4 regions of the Kineococcus gypseus genome follow, and region 1 is predicted to be linked to each of the others. Evidence: riboswitches for the same ligand, from Rfam matches in the RefSeq annotation. Region 1 holds a riboswitch; each other region holds the start of a gene.
What was found. A riboswitch is a leader RNA that binds a small molecule or an ion and turns the genes downstream of it on or off. The one in region 1 is predicted to bind S-adenosylmethionine.

Region 1 (5,107 bases):
GATGCAGCCGGTGCACCTGGACCTGCGCGGGCGGCGGGTGCTCGTCGCCGGGGGCGGCCCGCTCGCCGCGGCCTCGGCCCGCGAGCTGGCCGGCGCGGGCGCGGACGTCCTCGTCGTCGCGGCGGCGTTGTGCGAGGAGCTGCGCGAGCAGCACGCGCGCGGGCGGGTGCGCTGGCGCGCGGGCACCGCGGCGGAGGCCGACCTCGTCGGCGCCTGGCTCGTGCACGCCGCCACCGGCGACGCGCGCGAGGACGCCGCGGTGGCCGCCCTGGCCGAGCGGCACCGGCTGTGGTGCGTGCACCCGGGCGACCCGGCGACCGGTTCCGCCGCCGCGCCGGCCGTGGTGCGCCGCGACGACGTGGTCCTCTCCGTCGGCGCCGGGGCGGACACCGGCCGCACCCGGGCGCTGGCCGCCGCGCTGGGCCACCACGTGGACTCCGGGGGTGCCCCGCTGCGCCGGCACCGCCGCGGGCGCGGGCGCGTCGTGCTCGTCGGCGGCGGCCCCGGCGAGCCGGAGCTGCTGACCCTGCGCGGGCGCCGGCGCCTGGCCGAGGCCGACGTGGTCGTCGTGGACCGCCTGGCCCCCACCGGGGTGCTCGCCGAGCTCGACCCGGACGTGCAGGTCGTCGACGTCGGCAAGGCCGCCGGGAACCACCCGGTGCCGCAGGAGGAGATCAACCGCGTCCTCGTCGACGCGGCCCTGGCCGGGCGCACCGTGGTGCGCCTGAAGGGCGGGGACCCCTACGTGCTCGGCCGCGGCGGCGAGGAGGTCCTGGCCTGCCGCGAGGCCGGCGTGGAGGTCGAGGTCGTGCCCGGGGTCACCAGCGCCTTCGCGGTGCCCGCCGCCGCCGGCATCCCCGTCACCCACCGCGGCGCCGCGCGCTGCGTCACCGTGCTCTCCGGCCACGAGGACCTCGACGAGGACGACCTGCACGCCCTCGCCTCCCTGGACGGGACCCTCGTGGTGCTCATGGGCGTCACGGCGCTGGAGCGCCTGGCCGCCGCCCTGCTGGCCGCCGGCAAGGACCCGGCCACCCCCGTCGCCGTCGTGCAGGACGGCTGGAGCCCACGCCAGCGCACCACCACCGCCACGCTCGCCGACGTCGCCGACGTCGCGCGCGCGGCCGGGGTGCGCGCACCGGCCGTCGTCGTGGTCGGCGAGGTCGTCGAGGCGCTGCGCGGCCCCGTCGGCTGAGAACCCCGGGCGCACGCGACCCCGGGCGCACGCGGTGGCGGGCGCACGCTCCCGGGCGCGCGACGGCCCCGGGACCGCGGCTCGTCACCGCGGGTCCCGGGGCCGTCGTGCGCGGGCCGCTCCGCGCTCAGCGCTCGCCGGGCTCGGTGCCCACGACGATGGGCGCGCGCACCGCGTTGCCCCACTCCGTCCAGCTGCCGTCGTAGTTGCGCACCTTCTCCAGCCCCAGCAGGTGGGTGAGCACGAACCACGTGTGGCTGGAGCGCTCGCCGATGCGGCAGTACGTCACGGTGTCCGTCTGCGGGGTCAGCCCGGCACCGGTGAAGTAGATCTCCTCCAGGGCCGCGCGGTCCTTGAACGTGCCGTCCTCGTTCGCGGCCTTCGCCCACGGCACGCTGGCCGCGCCGGCGATGTGCCCGCCGCGCAGCGTGCCCTCCTGCGGGTAGTCGGGCATGTGGGTGCGCTCGCCGCTGTACTCCGGCGCGGAGCGCACGTCCACCAGGCCGCCGCGGTGCTCGCGCACGTCCTGCGCGAAGGCGCGCACGCGGCTGTCGTCGCGCTCGACGACGGGGTACTCGGTGCGCTCGCGCTGCGGCGCCTCGGTGGTCAGCTCGCGGCCCTCGGCGGCCCACTTGGCGCGCCCGCCGTCGAGCAGGCGCACGTCCTCGTGGCCGAACAGGGTGAACACCCACAGGGCGTAGGCGGCCCACCAGTTGCTCTTGTCGCCGTAGAGCACGACGGTGTCCTCGCGGCGGATCCCCTTGCGCGAGAGCAGCTCCGCGAACGCGGCGCCGTCGAGGTAGTCGCGGGTGACGGGGTCGTTGAGCTCGGTGTGCCAGTCGACCTTCACGGCGCCGGGGATGTGGCCGGTCTCGTACAGGAGGACGTCCTCGTCGCTCTCGACGACGACCAGGCCCTCGCGGCCGAGGTTCTCGGCGAGCCATCCGGTGCTGACGAGCTTCTCGGGGTGCGCGTACTCGGCGAACTTCGCCTCGGTGGTCGCGTCGGTGGACGTGGACATGCGTGGCCCTCCAGGGCGTGTGCGGGGTTCTGCGGGCTGGTCGGGGTCGTGCGCTGCGCTGCGTTGCGCGCGGTTGCGCGGTGGTGGTGCGCGGGCCGGGGTGACCGGCCGGGCGGGCGGTGGCGGGGCGCTCCCCGGGTCCGCGGGGGGCGCCCCGCGTCGGGGGACGGGGCGGGTGCCGGCGCGCGGCGTCAGCGACAGGCGGCCGAACCGCAGCGGCACAGGTCGACGTGCCGGCGCGAGTGCAGCTCGGTGGTGCGGTCGTGCGTCATGCCGTGCCCTCCATCGGTCCTGGCGGAAGCACCCACGCCCTCTGCAGGGGGGTTGCTGCGGCGTCGTCGAGCCAGGTCTCTCGGCCGCTCTCGATGGTCGTCGGCATACCGTGCCCGCTGCCCCGGCACCGTGTCAACCGCCGCACGGTGCGCCGCACGGGGCGCCGCACCGGCCACCCGCGGCCCCGCCGCGGGAAGTTCGACGGGGCACCGTGTTAAGGCTGGGTAACACCTGGGCGGCCCGGTGCCGCGACGGCGCGGAGCACCACTGAGCGTGACATATGGTCGGCGACGGCTGCCCGACACCGTCGTCCGGAGACCCCTCCGGCGGCCGGGCGCCGTCCGCTGAGACCAGGAGCACCTGCGTTGAGAAGAACCCTCTGCGCCGTCGTGGGCGCCGCGCTCGTCGCGGCCACGCCCGCCGTCGCCTCTGCAGCACCCGCCGCCCCCGCGGCCCCCGCCCCCGCCGCCGCGAGCGCCTTCGGCGGCGCCGCCGCGCCGGGCCCGCAGGGCGCCGGGCGCAGCCACGACCTGCCCAACCCGCTGGCCGACAAGCAGCGCGCGCTGCGCCAGGCCGGGCTGGAGAAGGTGCTGCGCGGCCAGGCCGCCCCCAGCGGGGACGGGAAGGTCGTCGAGGTCGCCAAGGGCCAGTACGTCGAGCTCGCCCGCGAGGACACCGACCAGATCTTCACCGTGCTCGGCGAGTTCGCCGACCTGCCGCACAACAGCATCCCCGCGCCGGACCGGTCCGTGGACGACACGACCATCTGGACGAAGGACTTCTCCCGGCCGTACTACGAGGACCTGCTCTTCTCGCAGGCCGAGGGCGACGTGTCGATGGCGAACTTCTACGACGAGGTCTCCTCCGGCCGCTACACCGTCGAGGGCGCGGTCACCGACTGGGTGCGCCTGCCCGGCACCGGCAAGTCGTACGGCGACAACGCGCTGGGCGACCGCGCGGCGTGGGGGTTCGTCAACGACTCCCTCAACGGCTGGTACGCGCAGCAGCTGGCCGCCGGCAAGTCGGTCGCGCAGATCGACCAGGAGCTCTCCCGCTTCGACCAGTGGGACCGCTACGACTTCGACGGCGACGGCGACTTCGACGAGCCGGACGGCTACATCGACCACTTCCAGGCCGTGCACTCCGGCGAGGGCGAGGAGGTCGGCGGCGGCGCCCTGGGCCAGGCCGCGATCTGGTCGCACCGCTGGTACAACCAGACCACCCGCGTGGGCACCGGCGGCCCGGCCGTCGGCGGCACCACCAACGCGCTCGGCGGCACCCGCATCGGGCAGTCGAAGTACTGGGTGGGCGACTACACCGTCGAGCCGGAGAACGGCGGCGTCGGCGTGTTCTCGCACGAGTTCGGCCACGACCTGGGCCTGCCCGACCTGTACGACACCTCCGGCAACTCCGGCGGCGCGGAGAACTCCACCGCGTTCTGGTCGCTGATGTCGTCCGGCTCGTACGGCAACAGCGGGCGCCCCGAGGACGGCATCGGCACCGAGCCGATGCACATGGGCGCCTGGGAGAAGCTGCAGCTGGGCTGGCTGGACTACGAGACCGTCAAGCCGGGCGCGAAGGTGAGCACCAAGCTCGGCCCGGCCGAGGCGACCACCAAGCAGGCGCAGGCCCTCGTCGTGCAGCTGCCCGACAAGGAGGTCACCACCACGATCGGCACCCCCTTCGAGGGCGGCGACTTCTGGTACTCCGGCGCCGGGGACGACCTGGACAACACCATGCTCACGCCGCTGCCCGCAGGAGCGAGCACGCTGAGCGCGAAGGTGAAGTACCAGATCGAGCAGGACTGGGACTACGCCTACGTCGTCTACTCCACCGACGGCGGCAAGACCTTCACCCCCGTGGCCACCAACCGCTCCGTCACCACCGACCCCAACGGCCAGAACTTCGGCCAGGGCATCACCGGCAGCACCGGGGGGCAGTGGGTGGACCTGAGCGCCTCCCTGGCGGGCGTGCCCGCCGGCGCGCTGGTCGGCTTCCGCTACTGGACCGACGGCGCGGCCACCGAGCCGGGCCTGCAGGTCGACGCGGTCTCCCTGGGCGGCACGCCGGTGACGAGCTGGACGCTGGACGGCTTCACCGTCAGCACCGGCACCACCACGGAGTCGTTCTTCAACGCCTACCTGGCCGAGTACCGCCAGTACCGCGGCTTCGACGCCAGCCTGGCCACCGGGCCGTACAACTTCGGCGACCCGGCGCACCCGGACCACGCCGAGCGCTACGCCTACCAGGACGGTCTGCTCGTCACGTACTGGAACACCCAGTACGGCGACAACAACGTCGGCGCCCACCCCGGCGGCGGCCTGGTCCTGCCCGTCGACGCCCACCCCGGGCTGCTGTACGAACCCACCGACGACGAGGGCACCAACCGCACCAACGGCGAGAGCTGGCGCCCGCGGGTGCAGTCCCACGACTCCACCTTCGGGCTGGAGGCCACGGACCGCTTCACCCTGCACGACCCGGACACCGGCAAGGCGGGCACCTACGGCGGCCTGCCCGCGGTGGCGACCTTCGACGACACCAAGGACTGGTACGTCGCGGCCGGTGAGCAGCCCGACGCCGACGGCTGGTCCGGCGTGGACGTGCCCAAGACGGGCACG
Region 2 (5,107 bases), on a different contig from region 1:
GACCCGCTGGCCGCGGCGCTGCCGGTGCTGGCGGCGCTGGCCGAGCGGCTGCGCACCTCCCGCGCCGACGAGCGCACCGCGGCGGCCCTGGAGCAGCAGCTGGCCGAGGTCGCCGACGAGCGCGCGGGCGAGCTGGCCCGCGGCGAGGCCGCCGGGGCGCAGCTCGCGGCGCTGCTGGTCGCGGGCGAGGAGCCGTCCGCGCTGGCCGAGCGCGCCGGGCGCAGCGCCGCGCTGCTGGCCGCGCGCGCCGCCGAGCGCGCCGAGCTGGACGCGCTGGCCGCCGAGGTGGGCGCGGCGGGCGTGGAGGAGCTGCTGGCCGAGGTGGGCGCGCGCACCGACGCGGACCTGCGCACCGACGCCGAGCAGCTCGCCGTGGCCGACGACGAGGCGCACGCGGCGTGGGCCGAGGCCCAGCAGGGCGTGGGCCGCGCCGGCACGGAGCTGGAGCGCCTGAGCAGCGGCGCCGACGCCAACGTGCTGGCCGCGCGGCGCGCGGAGGCGCTGGCCGAGCTGCAGGCGGACACCGAGCGCTACGTGCAGGTGGACCTGCAGCGCACCGTGCTGCGCCGGCAGCTGGAGGAGTTCTCCACCGCGCGCGCCAACCCGCTGCTGGAGGAGGCCGGGCAGGTGCTCTCCGTGCTGACCGGGGGGCGCTGGACGGCGCTGAGCGCCCTGGACGACGGCGGCAGCCGCCGGCTGGCGGTGCGCCGCGGCGACGGGGAGGTGCTCGAGGGCGCCGACGGGCTCTCCGAGGGCACCGCGGACCAGGTCTTCCTGGCGCTGCGCCTGGCCGCGATCGCCGCCGAGCACCGCGGCCGGGTGCGCGCCGGCGCCGGCCCGCTGCCGGTGGTGCTCGACGACGTGCTCATGACGTTCGACGAGGGCCGCACCGGCGCGGCGCTGTCGGCGCTGGCGCAGCTCTCGCGCGAGGTGCAGGTGGTGCTGCTGACGCACCACGCCGACGTCGCCGAGCGCGCCGAGCGCCTGGCCGGCGAGGGGCACCCGGTGACGGTGTCGCGGCTGCCCGCGCCCGCGGCGGCGCAGGACCTCGCCGCGGCGGCGCGGGCGGCGGCGGCCGCCCCGGCGCGCCCCGCGCGCGGGGCGGGGGCGCTGGGGGCCGACCCGCAGCTGGTGCGGGCGTGGGCGCGCGCGCAGGGCCGGCGCGTCGCCGACCGCGGCCGGGTCAGCGAGCAGCTCGTGCTGGACTACCTGGCCGCCCACGACCTCGAGCTGGACCTCGGCCTGGGCTGAGGGACCGGGGCGCGCAGGACGGCGCGCGACAGCGGGGTGCGCCGGGCGGGGCGCCTCAGGCCAGCGCGGCGGGCAGCTGCTCCAGCTGCAGCAGCATCCACGGGCTGAACGGCGACGGGTCGGCGGCCACCTCGGCGCGCAGCTCGTCCAGGTGCACCCAGCGCCAGGCGCCGACCTCGTCGGGGTTGGGCGCCAGCTCAGCGCTCAGGGTGGCGGTGAAGACCGGGCACACCTCGTTCTCGACGGTGCCGTCGGCCATGCGGGCGCGGTAGCGGAACGTGGGCAGCACCGGCGCCACGGCGCCGACCGCGGTGCCCAGCTCGTCGCCGGCGCGCCGGTGCACGGCCTCGACCGGCTCCTCCCCCGGGCCGGGGTGCCCGCAGAAGGAGTTCGTCCACACCCCCGGCCAGGTGCGCTTGGTGTCGGCGCGGCGCGTCAGCAGCGTGCGGCCGGTCCCGTCGAGCACCCAGCACGAGAACGCCAGGTGCAGGGGCGTGGCGGTGTGGTGCACCTGGGACTTCGGCGCCGTGCCGCACGGCACGCCGTCCTCGGTGAGCAGGACGACGAGCTCGGGGGTCCCGGGGTCGGCGGGGGCGAGGGCGGCGCTGGCGGCGGTCACCGCTGCACCGTACGTGGACGCCGCCGCGCGCGCACGGACGCGGGTGGGCGCGGCGCACGCCCACCCGCTCAGACCAGCGAGCCCGCCCGGCCGCCGGCCGCGGCGACGGCCTCGTCGAGCTCGGCGCCCAGCGACAGCTCCTCGCCGTCGGCCAGGCGCTGCTCCAGCTCGCGCACCCGCGGCACGACGAGCTCGCCGAAGGCCTCGACCTCCTCCTTCACGTGCAGGAAGCCCAGCAGCAGCAGGTCCACGCCCACCAGCGAGTACGCCAGCACCCGGCGGGCCACCTCGTCGGGGGTGCCCACCAGGCCGGTGCGGAACCCGTCGTTGTACTGCACGAGGTCGCGGAACTCGCTGTCCGCCCACATGCCCTTGCGGTCCTTCGTGGCGTTGCCCGCCTCCTGCACGGCGGCGCCGAAGCCCTCGACCTTGGCGACGTCGGCCTTGGCGACGATCTCCTCCAGGACCGCCTCGGCCTCCTCGCGGCTCTCGCGCACGACGGCGAAGCCGTTGAGCCCGAAGCGCACCGAGCGCCCGGCGGCGGCGGCGAGGGCGCTGACCTCGCGCACCTGCTCGGCGGCGCCGGCGATCGGCTTGCCGTTCATGAAGTACCAGTCGCTCACGCGGGCGGCCATCCCCTGCGCGGCGGTGGAGTTGCCGCCCTGGAACAGCTCCGGCTGCAGCGTCGGCTGCGGGCGGAAGGTGATGTCGCGGGCGGAGAAGAAGTCGCCGTCCTGGGAGTAGCCGTCCTGCGACCACACCCCGCGCAGGTAGCTGATGAACTCCTCGGACTGGCGGTAGCGCTCGTCGTGCTCGTGCCAGGTCACGCCGAGCTGGGTGGCCTCGTCCTTGAACCAGCCGGAGACGACGTTCAGCGCCAGGCGGTTGCCGGTCAGCTCCTGGGCGGTGGCGGCGAACTTCGCCAGCACGCCGGGGTGCCAGAAGAACGGGTGCACCGCGGCGATCACCTTCAGCCGCTCGGTGGCCAGCAGCAGCGCCAGCGAGAACGAGGTGGACTCGTGCTGGGCGTCGGCGCCGTAGGAGGCCAGGTAGCGCACCTGGGTGAGGGCGTAGTCGAAGCCGGCGCGCTCGGCCGCGCGCGCCACCTCGACGTTGTAGGCGGGGTCGTGGCTCGTGCGCTGCTCGATCGTGGAGACGACGAGGCCGCCGGAGACGTTGGGGACCCAGTAGGCGAACTTCACGGGCATGCGGTGGCTCTCCTCCATCGGTCCTGGCGGTAGCACCGGCGCGCGGGCGCGGTTGCTGCGGCGTCGTGGAGCCAGGTCTCTCGGCCGCTCTGGATGGTCGCCGCGAGCCTAACCCGCTGCCGGCGGCGGGCGCCACGAGGGCGGCGGGGGCAGCGGCGGCGTCCGGGCAGGGCCCCTCAGCCCCAGCCGGTCAGCGCCCGCACGCCCGCCGTCGAGGCCGCCGCCAGGAGCACCACCACCAGGAACGGCGCGCGCAGCGCCAGCGCGAGCGCGGCGACGCCCACGCCCACCAGGCGCGCGTCGGCCACGAGGCGGTCGCCGTCGGAGGCGGCCTGCACGACGACGAGGGCGGCCAGCAGCGCGGTGGGCAGCAGCGCCGATCCGCGGCGCACGCGGGGGTGCTCCAGCCACCGCGGCGGCACGAGGTGCCCGGCCAGCTTCAGGGCGTAGGCCAGCGCCGCGGCGGCCAGCACGGCCGTCCAGGTGCTCACCGCTGCCCCGCCGCCCGAGCCCCGCGCGAGCCGCGCCTCCCGCGCAGGCCGGCCAGCAGGGCGACCGCCGCCGCGGCGACCACGGGCAGGCCCACCGGCACCACGGGCACCAGGGCGGCGGCGACGAGCGCGGCCACCACCGCCACCGCGACCGGCTCGCGCCGGCGCAGGCGCGGCCACAGCAGCGCCAGGAACGCGGCCGCGGCCGCGGAGTCCAGGCCGTAGCGGCGCGGGTCGCCCAGCGCGTCGCCGAGCAGCGCGCCGGCCAGGGTGGTGAGGTTCCAGCCGGCGAACACCGTCGCGCCGGTGACCCAGAACCCCGCGCGGCGGGCGGCGTCGGTGCCCTGGGCGGCGCCCACGGCGGTGGACTCGTCGATCGTCCAGTGCGCCGCGAGCAGCCGCCGGGCGCCGCGCACGCGCAGGAAGGTGCCCACCTGCACCCCGTACAGGGCGTTGCGGACCCCCAGCAGGGTGCTGGCGGCCACCGCCGAGGCCGCGCTGCCGCCGCCGCCGAGGACGCCGACGAGCGCGAACTGCGAGCCGCCGCTGAACAGCAGCAGCGAGGTGGCGCAGGCCTGCAGCACGCTCAGGCCGTTGGCCACGGCCAGCGCGCCGAGGCTGACGCCGTACACGGCGGTGGCCGCGCCCACCGCCAGCCCTTGCCGCCGGGCGGTGCGCACCGCGGCGGCGGTGGGCGCGTCCGCGGGCCCGGGTCCGGGAGCGGGTCCGGGCTCGCGCTCGGGCTCGGGCGCGCTCACGACGGCGGCAGCGACCAGGCCAGCGCCGCGCAGGCGGCGGCGAGCACCAGCAGCACCGCGGTGTCCAGCGCGCGCGAGCGCACCGCCAGCGCCCCGGCCGCCCGCACCGGCAGCACCAGGCGCAGCACGGCGGCCACCGCCAGGTCGGCGCCGAGCACGAGCCCGCCGGTCACCGGACCGGCCAGCACCGTGAGCACCAGCGCCAGCAGCGCGCCGGCCGCGACGGCGCCCAGGACCGCCGCGCCCGCGGGCGGCACGCGCTCGGGGGTGCTGGGCGGTCGACGTGACACGCCCGGCACGGTACCGACGCGCACCGCCCGCTGGGCGGGCACGCGCCGGTGCGCGCCCCCGCGCGCTCCCCGCACCCGCTGCCCCGGCCGCGGCGTCAGTGCGCGAAGTGGCGCGCGCCGGTGAAGTACATCGTCACGCCGGCCTCGCGGACGGCGGCGACGACCTCCTCGTCGCGCACGGACCCGCCCGGCTGCACGATCGCGCGCACCCCGGCGTCCAGCAGGATCCGCGCGCCGTCGGCGAACGGGAAGAACGCGTCGGAGGCGGCCACGGCGCCGCGGGCGCGCTCGGCGCCGGCGCGCTCGACGGCCAGGCGGCAGGAGTCCACCCGGTTGACCTGGCCCATGCCCACGCCGACGGAGGCGCCGCCGCGGGCCAGCAGGATCGCGTTGGAGCGCACCGAGCGCACCGCGCGCCAGGCGAACTCCAGGTCGGCCAGGGTCTCGGCGTCGGCGGGCTCGCCGGCCGCCAGGGTCCAGCCGGCCGGGG
Region 3 (5,107 bases), on a different contig from region 1:
CCGGCTGGGCGCGCTGGGCGCCGGTCAACGCCGCCGCCATCGCCGTGCACAGCATCGGCGGCATCGGCCTGATCCTCGGCAACCGCGGGCGCGTGGCCGCGCAGGCCGGCACCCGCGGCAACACCGTCGTCAAGGCGGCCCTGACGCTGGCCGCGATGGGCGTGACCGCGTACTCCGGCTCGCAGGGCGCCAAGCTGGGCACCGACTCGCACGCCCCGGCCGCCTCGGGCGTGGACCCCTCCCCGGAGACCCCGGCCGACATCGCCGCCGCCCAGCGCCGGCTGAAGGTGCTGCAGTGGTCGATCCCGGCCCTGACCGGCGTGCTGCTGGTCCTGGGCGCCCAGCAGGGCGAGCAGCAGAAGGCCGAGCAGGTCGGGCGCGGCCTGCTCTCCAACCTCAAGCTCTGAGCACCCCGGGCGCCGGCCCGGCCCCGCGGGGCCGGGTCAGCGCCCGCCCGGCGCGGGCCGGGCCAGCACCAGCACGGCACCCACCCCCACCACGACGAGCACGCCGTGGCAGGCGGCGATCTGCGGCGTGCTGAGCACCCCGGTCAGCCGCCCGGCGAGCAGCCCGGGGACGGCGGCGCTGCCGTAGCTGAGCAGGAAGACCGTGGAGAGCGACCCGGCGCGCTCGGCCGGCGCGGTGCGCGCCAGCAGGCTGCGCATGGCCGCCGTCTGGGCGGCGCCCTGCGCCACGCCCGCCAGCAGGCTCGCGGCGAGGAAGGGCACGACCGCCCCCGCGGCCAGGGCGGCCAGGACCCCCGCGAAGCACAGCGCGTAGGCCAGCGCCCCCAGCCGCACCGCCCGGTCCGGGCGCAGCCGGGCCGCCAGCGGACCGCCCAGGACGCTGAGCAGGGTGAACGAGCCGAACACCGCACCGGCCGTCAGGGCCGCGCCCGAGCCGAGCTGGTCGAGGGCGATCGAGGGCCCGAACGCCTGGTAGAAACCCCCCACGGACCAGGTGGCCAGCACCAGCGCCGCCACGACGAGCAGGGCCCGCCGGGCCCCGGCCGGCACCAGCACGCGCGGGCGCAGCGAGGCGGCCGCGCGCCGCGCCGTCGTCCGGCGGACCGTCTCCGGGCTCAGCGCCACCAGCGCGGCGGCCGCCAGCAGCAGGCCGCCCACCACGACGTAGCCGAGCTGGCGCGGCGCGGGCGCGTGGTCCACCAGCGCCCCGGAGACCAGCGCCCCCACGGGGATGCCCAGCATCGGGGCGGTGCCGGTGACCGCCGCGGGCAGCCACCGGCGCCGCTCGGGCGCGGAGTCGACGACGAGCGCGCCCAGCGCGCTGGAGGCCAGCCCCGTGGACAGCCCCTGCAGGAACCGCCCGCCCGCCAGCTCGGCGAGCCCGTCCACGTCCAGCAGCACCGCGAGCCCCAGCGCGGAGCCGAGCAGCGCGGCCACCCCCACGGGCCGGCGCCCCAGGTGGTCGGACAGGCGCCCGAGCACCAGCAGCGACAGGGCCGCCGCGGCGAGGTAGACGACGGTGGCGACCGTCAGGTCGGCGTTCGTCAGCCCGTCGCGGGCGCGGTAGTCGTTGTAGTGCGGGATCGGGGTGCCGGCCGAGGCGAAGACCAGGACGAGCGCGGCGCACGCGACGGCGAACGCGGCGGTGCGCGGCAGCCGGCGGCGCGCCCGGGCCCGCGCGGCGGTGGGGGTGGACGTGGTGGGCTCCTCCGGGGTCGTGGCGCCGCCCGTGCTCGGCGCGGCCCGGCGGCCACCCTCCCACGGCGCCCGGCGCTGCGCTTGACGCCCACCCGCGCCGCCTCCTACCGTCGGCGCACCATCCAGAGCGGCTGAGAGACCTGGCTCGTCGACGCCGCAGCAACCACCCGTGAGGGCAGGTGCTCCCGCCAGGACCGATGGAGGAACGCGTGTCCGCACACCTCGGGGAGCCCGCCCCGTCCGGCGCCGCCCGGGCGCTGACGAGCAGCCACCTCACCGCGCGATGGCACGTGGACCTCATGCGGTGCACCAGCGCGATCTGTCGCTGACCCCGGCCCGCACCACCCGCGGCACCACCCGCCGCACCGCGCCGCTCCCCCGGCACGCGCCCGTGGAGGGCGCACAGCCCCCAGCACCCGCCGCCCGCACGTCCCCGCGCCGTCGAACGGAACAGCCATGACCCTCAGCACCGCCGCGCCCGCCCCCGTCGCCGCCCCGCGCGCCGCCGAGCCGGCCCCCGCCCCCCTCGACCTCGAACCGCTCGACCTCGAGCCGCTCGGCCCGTCCTTCGGCGCGCGCGTCCACGGGCTCGACCTCGCGCGCGCCACCGACGCGCAGGTGCGGGCGCTGCGCACCGCCCTGGCCGAGCACAAGGTGCTCTTCCTGCCCGGCCAGCACGACCTCGACCCCGACAGCCAGGTGGCCTTCGGCCGGCGCTTCGGGGACGTGACCGAGTCGCACCCGGTGGTTCCCGGCGTGGACGAGGAGCACCCCGAGATCTACGCGCTGGACAGCGCCGAGGGCGGTTTCGCCGACGTGTGGCACACCGACGTGACGTTCGTGCGCCGCCCGCCGCTGGGGTCGGTGCTGCGCGCCGTGGTGCTGCCGCCGCTGGGCGGGGACACCCAGTGGGCCGACCTGCAGCTGGCCTACGAGTCCCTCAGCGCCCCCGTGCAGCGCCTGGCCGACCAGCTCACCGCGGTGCACGACGGGACCCGCGAGTTCGGCTACTACCTCGCCCAGCGGCAGGGCCGCGAGACGACGTGGGAGGGCGAGCGGTTCCGCGCCCTGGTGCCCGTGGAGCACCCGGTGGTGCGCGTGCACCCCGAGACCGGCCGCAAGGGCCTGTTCGTCAACCCGGGTTTCACCTCCCACATCGCCGGGGTCTCCGACGCGGAGAGCCGCTACCTGCTCGACCTCTTCTACGCGCACACCACCAAGCCGGAGCACGTCGTGCGCCACCGCTGGTCCGTGGGCGACGTGGCGATCTGGGACAACCGCTCCACCGTGCACTACGCCACCCGCGACTACGGCGACCAGCGCCGCGTCATGCACCGCATCACGCTGCGGGGCGACGAGCCCCGCGGTCCCGTGGTGGGCTGACCCGCTCCGGCCGGACCCGCGCCACCACCCCGTCACCCGCTCCCGCCCCGGGGCCCCGCAACACCGAGCGGACCCCGGGGTCGCGGGAGCACCCCGGATGAAGAGGAACCATGCGCTTCGCGCCCGCTCGACCCCGCGCCCGATCGATCCTGCTGACCACCGCCCTGGCCGCCTCGCTGGCCACCGCCGGTTGCGGCGGGGACTCCTCCACCGGCGCCTCCGGCGAGGAGGGCATCACGGTGCAGACCGCCCAGTTCAGCTGGAGCGCCGCCGCCCTGACCAACGCGATCCTCGCGCGCATCGCCGCCGACCACCCCGACCTGGGCGTGGCGGAGCTGGAGACCACCCAGCTCGACCCGGCCGCCGCGTGGGCCGGCGCCCAGCGCGGCGACGTCGACCTGCTGACGGAGGTCGCCCTGCCGAACCAGCAGGCGTTCGCCGACGAGGCGGCCGAGCAGGTCGACATCGTCTCCGAGACGTACGGCAACGCCTCCCAGGGCTGGTTCGTGCCGCGCTACGCCGTCGAGCCCGGCGGCGAGCTGGAGGGCCTGCGCAGCGTCACCCAGCTGAACGACTACGCCGAGCAGCTCGGCGGGAAGTTCTACGACGCCGACCCCGGGTACGTCACCACCGAGCAGAACACCAAGCGTCTGCAGGGGTACGGGATCGAGCTGGAGCACGTCGTGGCCGGCGAGGCGGCCGAGCTGGCGCAGCTGGAGCGCGCCTACGGCCGCGAGGAGCCGATCGTGCTGTACCTGTACCACCCGCACGCGGTCTTCGCGCAGTACGACATGGTCCAGCTGGAGGAACCCACCCCGTACACCGACGGCTGCCTGACCACCGGCGACGGCGCCTGCGCGATGCCCGCCTACAGCGCCAACATCGCCGCCAGCAAGGAGCTGCAGGAGCAGGCACCGCGCTTCACCGCGCTGCTGGAGGACTTCCGCCTGCCCCTGGAGGACGTCGAGGCCCTGCAGAAGGCCGTGGACGTCGACGGCGAGGACGTCGAGGAGGTCGCGGCCACGTGGGTGGAGGAGAACCGCTCGACGGTGGACTCGTGGGTGGCCGGGGCGTGAGCGAGGTCCCCGCGCTGCGGGCCACCGGGCTGACGAAGGTCTTCGGCGCGCGCGCCCAGGAGGCCCTGCGCCTGGCCCGCGAGGGCGTCGGGCGCGCGGAGGTCCAGCGGCGCACCGGCGCCACCGTGGCCGTCCACGACGTGAGCTTCACCGTGCAGCGCGGGGAGTTCTTCGTGGTGATGGGCCTGTCGGGCTCGGGCAAGTCGACGCTGGTGCGCCTGCTGAACCGGCTCGTCGAACCCACGGCCGGGTCCGTCGAGGTCGGCGGGCGCGACCTGGGTTCGGCCGGCGCCGCGGAGCTGCGCCACCTGCGCAACCGCGAGGTCGGCATGGTGTTCCAGCACTTCGCGCTCTTCCCGCACCGCACGGTGCGCGAGAACGCCGCCTACGGCCTGGCGGTGCGCGGCGCGAGCGCGGCCGAGCAGCGCGAGCGCACCGACTGGGCGCTGGAGACGGTGGGGTTGCTGGACCGCGCCGACGCGCTGCCCGAGCAGCTCTCCGGCGGCATGAAGCAGCGCGTCGGGCTGGCGCGCGGGCTGGCCGCCGACACCAGCGTGCTGCTCATGGACGAGCCGTTCTCCGCGCTGGACCCCCTCATCCGGCGCGACATGCAGGAACTGCTGCTGCGCCTGCAGTCCGAGCTGCGCAAGACCGTCGTGTTCATCACGCACGACCTCAACGAGGCGATGCGCCTGGGCGACCGGATCCTGCTGCTGAAGGACGGGCGCGCGGTGCAGCTGGGCACCGGCCCGCAGATCATCTCCGCGCCCGCCGACGCCTACGTCGCCGACTTCGTCTCCGACGTGGACCGCACCCGCGTGCTGACCGCCGGCGACGTCCTGCGCGAACCGCGCCTGACGGTGCGCCTGGGCGACCCGGTCGCCGACGTGCTGCGCGCCCTGGGCGCCGCGGAGGCCACCGGCGCGTACGTCCTGGACGGCGAGCGCCGCATCGTCGGCGTGGCGCTGGACGAGGCGCTGGCGC
Region 4 (5,107 bases), on a different contig from region 1:
TGCCCGGGCTCGAGCGGCGCTGGCCGGCCCTGCTGCCCGGCCTGCTCGCCGCTCCCGGCATCGGCTTCGTGGCCGGCCACGAACCGGCCGGCCCGGTCGTGCTGGGCGCCGGCGGTCGCCGCGAGCTGCTCACCGGGCGGGTGCGCGGCACCGACCCGCTGGCGCCCTTCGGCCCGCGCGCCGCCGGGGAGGTGCTGCGGGTGATGCGCATGCGCACCGCCCCGGCGCTGCTGGTGCACTCCGCCCTCGACGAGCGCACCGGCGAGCTGCACGCCTTCGAGGAGCAGGTGGCCCACCACGGCGGCCTGGGCGGCGAGCAGAACGACGCCGTGCTGGTGCACCCGGCCGGCTGGGGCGTCGACGAGGACCTGCTGGACACCTCCGTGCCGGGGGAGCGGCTGCTGGTGGGCGCCGACGCCGTGCACCGCCAGCTCGTGCGCTGGATGCGCGCCGACGGCGTGCTGCCCGCCGGGGTGCCGCCGGCGCCGCCGCGCGCGGCGGCCGGGGGGACCGGGGGCACCGGGCGGTGAGCGGGGTGCGGCTGCGCTGGCTGGGGCACTCCACCGCGGTGCTCGACGCGGCGGGGGTCCGGGTGGTCACCGACCCGGTGCTGCGCGGCGCCCTGGCGCACCTGCGCCGCCGCCCGCCGCTGCCGGACCCGGAGCACTCCGCCGACCCGACCCTGGTGCTGCTCTCGCACCTGCACCACGACCACCTGGACCTGCCCTCGCTGCGGCGGTTGCGCCCGCGCTGGGTGGTGGCACCGCCCGGGTCGGCCGCCTGGCTGCAGGGGCGCCTGCGCGGTCGCGGCAGCGCCGTGGCGGAGGTGGACGTCGGGCGCTCGGTGCTCGTGCGCGACTGCCCGGCCGGGCCGCTGACCGTCACCGCGCTGCCGGCCCGCCACGACGGCCGCCGCACCCTGGGCAGGCTGACGGGCGCGCCGGCGCACGCGCTGCCGGTGGGTCACCTGGTGCGCCTGCCCGGCGCCTTCCCCGCGCGCCCGGCGGCCGAGGGCGGTACGGACCTGCTGCTGTGGGCGGTGGGCGACACCGGCGCGTTCGAGGGCCTGGCGGAGTCCGTGCTGGCGGCCGCCGGGCGCGCGCCGGACGTCGCGCTGGTGCCGGTGGGCGGGTGGGGTCACACCCTGGGACCGCACCACCTGGACCCCGAGCAGGCCGCGGCCCTGGTGGTGCGGGTGCGCCCGCGGGTGTCCGTGCCGGTGCACTGGGGCACGTTCGCCCCCGCCGGGCTGGCGCGCACCATGGGCGAGCGCTGGACGGCGCCGGGCGCGCGCTTCGCGCGGGCCGTGCGCGCCGCCGGCGTGCCCGGCGCGGTGCTGCTGCGCCCGCGCGCGGCGGTGGACCTGGACGCGCTGGGCGCGCCCCGCCCGCGCCACCCGGGCGGGGCGCAGCCGTTTTGACAGCGCGGGCGCGGGTCGCGTTTGATGACGCCACCCATCCAGAGCGGCCGAGAGACCTGGCTCGTCGACGCCGCAGCAACCTCCCCCCGTTCCCTGGCCGGAACAGGGGGTGCGGTGCTCACGCCAGGACCGATGGAGGAGCATTGCCGGCCGTCCCCACGCAGCCCGCGTCAGCCCGCGCCGGCGCGTCCGCCCGCACCGCCGCCCCCGTGGACCCCGCCCAGCGGGTCGACGCCGCCGGCGTCGTCCTGCGCGGCGTGGGCCGCGCCTTCACCACCCCCACCGGCACCCGCGACGTGCTCGCGGACGTGGACGTGGAGGTCGCCCCCGGCAGCACCGTGGCCCTGCTGGGCGCCTCCGGCAGCGGCAAGTCCACCCTGCTGCGCCTGGTCGCCGGCCTGGACACCCCCACCTCCGGCACCGTCGAGGTCGGCGGCGAGGTCGTGCGCGGCGTCGGCGCGCGCACGGGCGTCGTCTTCCAGGAGCCGCGCCTGCTGCCGTGGCGCGACCTCGCCGGCAACGTCGCCCTGGGCCTGCCCCGCGGCACCCCGCGCGCCGAGGGCCGCGAGCAGGTGCTGCAGCGCCTGGCGAGCGTGGGCCTGGCCGACTTCGCCGGGCACCGCCCGCGGAGCGTCTCCGGCGGCATGGCCCAGCGCGCCGCGCTGGCGCGCGCCCTGGTGCGCCGCCCGGGCGTGCTGCTGATGGACGAGCCGTTCGCGGCCCTGGACGCCCTGACCCGCCTGAAGGTGCAGGACCTGCTGGACGACCTCCAGCGCAGCACCGGCGCCACCGTCCTGCTCGTCACCCACGACGTGGACGAGGCGCTGCACCTGGCCGACCGGGTCCTGGTGCTCGGCACCCGCGAGGGCCGGCCCGGCGCCCACGTGGTGCGCGACCTGCGCGTGGACGCGCCCCGCCCGCGCGACCGCGGCGACTCCTCGCTGGCCCACCTGCGGGTGGAGCTGCTGGAGCTGCTGGGCGTGCCGCGCGCGCACGCCTGAGCCGACCCCCACCCGCTCGCCCCACCCGTTCGCCCCGCCCGCACGACCGATCCCGCGCCCGACCCCGGGACCCGCCCCGCGCGGGTCCCGCACCGCGGGGCCCGCACCAGCGCGGGCCCCGCAGCACCGCCGAGCCCGCCGCCCGCGACCGCGCGGGCGGCCCTGCCCCCTGGAGAGACCCGTGCCCAGCTCCTCCCGCCCCCTCGCGCGCCGCACCGCCCTGGGCGGCCTCCTCGGCGGTGTCGCCCTCGGCGCCGCCGGCTGCGTGCAGGGGGAGAGCTCCACCGGCACCGCCCCCGCGCCCAGCGGCAGCGCCACCGCCGCCGCCGCCGGCGGCACCGTCCGCCTCGACTACGCCTTCTACAACCCGCTGAGCCTGGTGGTGCGCCAGCAGCGGATCCTCGAGGACGCCGGCCTGACCGTGCAGTGGGAGCAGTCGCTGGGCAGCAACAGGGCCAACGAGTTCCTGCGCAACGACAACCTCGACCTGGCCTCCACCGCCGGTTCCGCCGTGCTGCAGGCGCGCGCCAACGGCCTGGCCGTCAAGACCGTCGACGTCTACTCGCAGCCGGAGTGGACCGCGCTGGTCGTCGGCCCGGACTCCGACGTGACCGACGTGGCGGGCCTGCGCGGCAAGCGCATCGCGGCCACCACCGGCACCGACCCGTACTTCTTCCTGCGCCAGGCCCTCGACGAGGCCGGGCTGGCCGCCTCCGACGTGGAGATCCTCAACCTGCAGCACCCCGACGGGCGCGCGGCCCTGGAGCGCGGCGACGTCGACGCCTGGGCGGGCCTGGACCCGAACATGGCCGCCACCGAGGTGCAGAACGGCTCGCGGCTGCTCTACCGCAACGTCGCCTTCAACACGTACGGGGTGCTCAACGCCCGCGAGGAGTTCGTCGAGAGCTCCCCGGAGCTGGTGCAGCAGGTCGTCGACGCCTACGAGCAGGCGCGCGCCTGGGCGCTGGCCAACCCCGCGGACCTGGTCGCGCTGTACGCCGAGCAGGCCCAGCTGGAGCCGCGCGTCGCCGAGCTGGTGCTCGGCCAGCGCACCGCCCTAGACATCGACCCGGTGCCCGGCGAGGCGCAGCGCACGGTGCTCGAGGGGGTCATCCCGCTGATGGCCGCCAACGGCGACGTGCGCTCGGAGGACGAGGCCCGCACGGCGCTGGAGGGGCTGCTCGAGCCGCGCTTCGCCGAGCAGGCCGCCGGGTCCTCCTCGTGAGCGCGCCGGCCGTGCAGCGCCCGGCGGCGGCGGGCACGGGCGCCCGCCGCCGCCCGGGCGCCGGGCGCTGGCTGCTGGGCGCCGTGGTGCCGCTGGCGCTGGTGGCCGCCTGGCAGCTGACCTCCACGCTGGGCGTCTTCACGCCCGTGCAGCTGCCCCCGCCGGCGGACGTGGCGCGCGCGGCGGTGGACATGTGGGGCACCGGGGCGCTGCAGCTGAACATCGCCATCTCCGCCCAGCGCGTCCTGCTGGGCTTCCTGTGGGGCGCCGGCCTCGGCGTCGTGCTCGGCGGGCTGACGGGCCTGCTGCGCACCGCCGAGCAGTTGCTGGGCCCGACGATCGGCGCGCTGCGGGCGGTGCCCTCGCTGGCGTGGGTGCCGCTGCTGAGCCTGTGGATCGGTCTGGGGGAGACGCCGAAGGTGGTGCTCATCGCCATCGGCGCGTTCTTCCCCGTCTACACCACGGTGCACTCGGCGCTGAGCCACCTGGACCCGGCGCTGGTGGAGGTCGGCCGCGCCTACGGGCGCAACGGGGTGCGGCTGTTCGCCGAGATCCTGCTGCCGGCCACGGCGCCGGCGTTCCTGTCCGGCCTGCGCCTGGGGCTGGCGCAGAGCTGGCTGTTCCTGGTGGCCGCCGAGCTGATCGCGGCCTCGATCGGCCTGGGCTACCAGCTCACCAACGGCCAGAACGTCGGGCGCACCGACCAGGTGCTGCTGGCGATCCTGCTGCTGGGGCTGCTGGGCAAGCTGAGCGACGTGCTGCTCGGCCTGGTCGAGCGGCGGGTGAAGCAGAACCGCAGCTGAGCGCCGCGGGCCCTCGCCCCGGGGCGGGGGCCCGCCCTCACCCGGCCGGGTCCAGCGCCCGCGCCCGGACCCCCTGCACGGCGCGGTCCAGCGCACCGAGGACGACGACGTCCGCGCCCAGCTGCGAGGCCAGCACCTCGGGGCGCGGCTCGGCCACGAAGCGCGGCAGCTCCGCGCGCACCACGTCCACCAGCGGGGCCGCGGAGGCGGCCACCGCCCCGGCGAGCACGACGCGCTCGGGGTCGACCAGGCCGGCCAGGGTGGCGACCACCCTGGTCAGGCGCCGGCCCGCGGTGCGCACCAGGGCCAGGGCGGCGCGGTCGCCCTCGCGCGCGGCGGCCAGGACCTGCTCGGCGCTCTCGCCGCCGCCGCGGGCGCGGGCCAGGTCGCGCAGGACCTTGCCCACCCCGTCGGTCGAGCCCACGCCGGCCACGAGGTCCAGGTAGGCCATCTCCCCGGCGCCGCCGTTGGCCCCGCGCAGCAGCCGGCCGTCCTCGACGATGCCCGCGCCGAACCGCTCACCGGCCAGCAGCGTGACGTGGTGGCGCACGCCGCGGCCGTGGCCGCGGTGGTCCTCGGCCAGGGCGGCGAGGTTGGCGTCGTTGTCGGTCGTCGTGCGCCAGCCGAACCTGCGCCGCAGGTGCTCGGAGATGCCCGG

Region 2: linked by a shared signal. The riboswitch ahead of sfnG (dimethylsulfone monooxygenase SfnG) and the one ahead of ACRYMN_RS03940 (sulfurtransferase) in region 1 are both predicted to bind S-adenosylmethionine.
Region 3: linked by a shared signal. The riboswitch ahead of ACRYMN_RS04985 (TauD/TfdA dioxygenase family protein) and the one ahead of ACRYMN_RS03940 (sulfurtransferase) in region 1 are both predicted to bind S-adenosylmethionine.
Region 4: linked by a shared signal. The riboswitch ahead of ACRYMN_RS10795 (ABC transporter ATP-binding protein) and the one ahead of ACRYMN_RS03940 (sulfurtransferase) in region 1 are both predicted to bind S-adenosylmethionine.

What each region holds. Positions count from the first base shown of each region.
Region 1 is NZ_JBJLRD010000007.1:50,900-56,006, reverse strand. It holds gene cobA (uroporphyrinogen-III C-methyltransferase) at 2-1,195, shown strand; gene ACRYMN_RS03940 (sulfurtransferase) at 1,323-2,216, opposite strand; SAM riboswitch class I at 2,496-2,588, opposite strand; gene ACRYMN_RS03935 (immune inhibitor A domain-containing protein) at 2,855-5,107, shown strand, end outside.
Region 2 is NZ_JBJLRD010000001.1:110,709-115,815, reverse strand. It holds gene ACRYMN_RS00535 (AAA family ATPase) at 1-1,251, shown strand, start outside; gene idi (isopentenyl-diphosphate Delta-isomerase) at 1,307-1,870, opposite strand; gene sfnG (dimethylsulfone monooxygenase SfnG) at 1,939-3,096, opposite strand; SAM riboswitch class I at 3,090-3,178, opposite strand; gene ACRYMN_RS00520 (AzlD domain-containing protein) at 3,255-3,569, opposite strand; gene ACRYMN_RS00515 (AzlC family ABC transporter permease) at 3,566-4,327, opposite strand; gene ACRYMN_RS00510 (DUF3017 domain-containing protein) at 4,324-4,617, opposite strand; gene purH (bifunctional phosphoribosylaminoimidazolecarboxamide formyltransferase/IMP cyclohydrolase) at 4,713-5,107, opposite strand, start outside.
Region 3 is NZ_JBJLRD010000009.1:26,647-31,753, reverse strand. It holds gene ACRYMN_RS04995 (hypothetical protein) at 1-407, shown strand, start outside; gene ACRYMN_RS04990 (MFS transporter) at 444-1,577, opposite strand; SAM riboswitch class I at 1,780-1,868, shown strand; gene ACRYMN_RS04985 (TauD/TfdA dioxygenase family protein) at 2,121-3,047, shown strand; gene ACRYMN_RS04980 (glycine betaine ABC transporter substrate-binding protein) at 3,158-4,123, shown strand; gene ACRYMN_RS04975 (quaternary amine ABC transporter ATP-binding protein) at 4,120-5,107, shown strand, end outside.
Region 4 is NZ_JBJLRD010000023.1:39,677-44,783, forward strand. It holds gene ACRYMN_RS10785 (alkaline phosphatase family protein) at 1-530, shown strand, start outside; gene ACRYMN_RS10790 (MBL fold metallo-hydrolase) at 527-1,420, shown strand; SAM riboswitch class I at 1,452-1,559, shown strand; gene ACRYMN_RS10795 (ABC transporter ATP-binding protein) at 1,630-2,421, shown strand; gene ACRYMN_RS10800 (aliphatic sulfonate ABC transporter substrate-binding protein) at 2,603-3,646, shown strand; gene ACRYMN_RS10805 (ABC transporter permease) at 3,643-4,449, shown strand; gene ACRYMN_RS10810 (ROK family protein) at 4,487-5,107, opposite strand, start outside.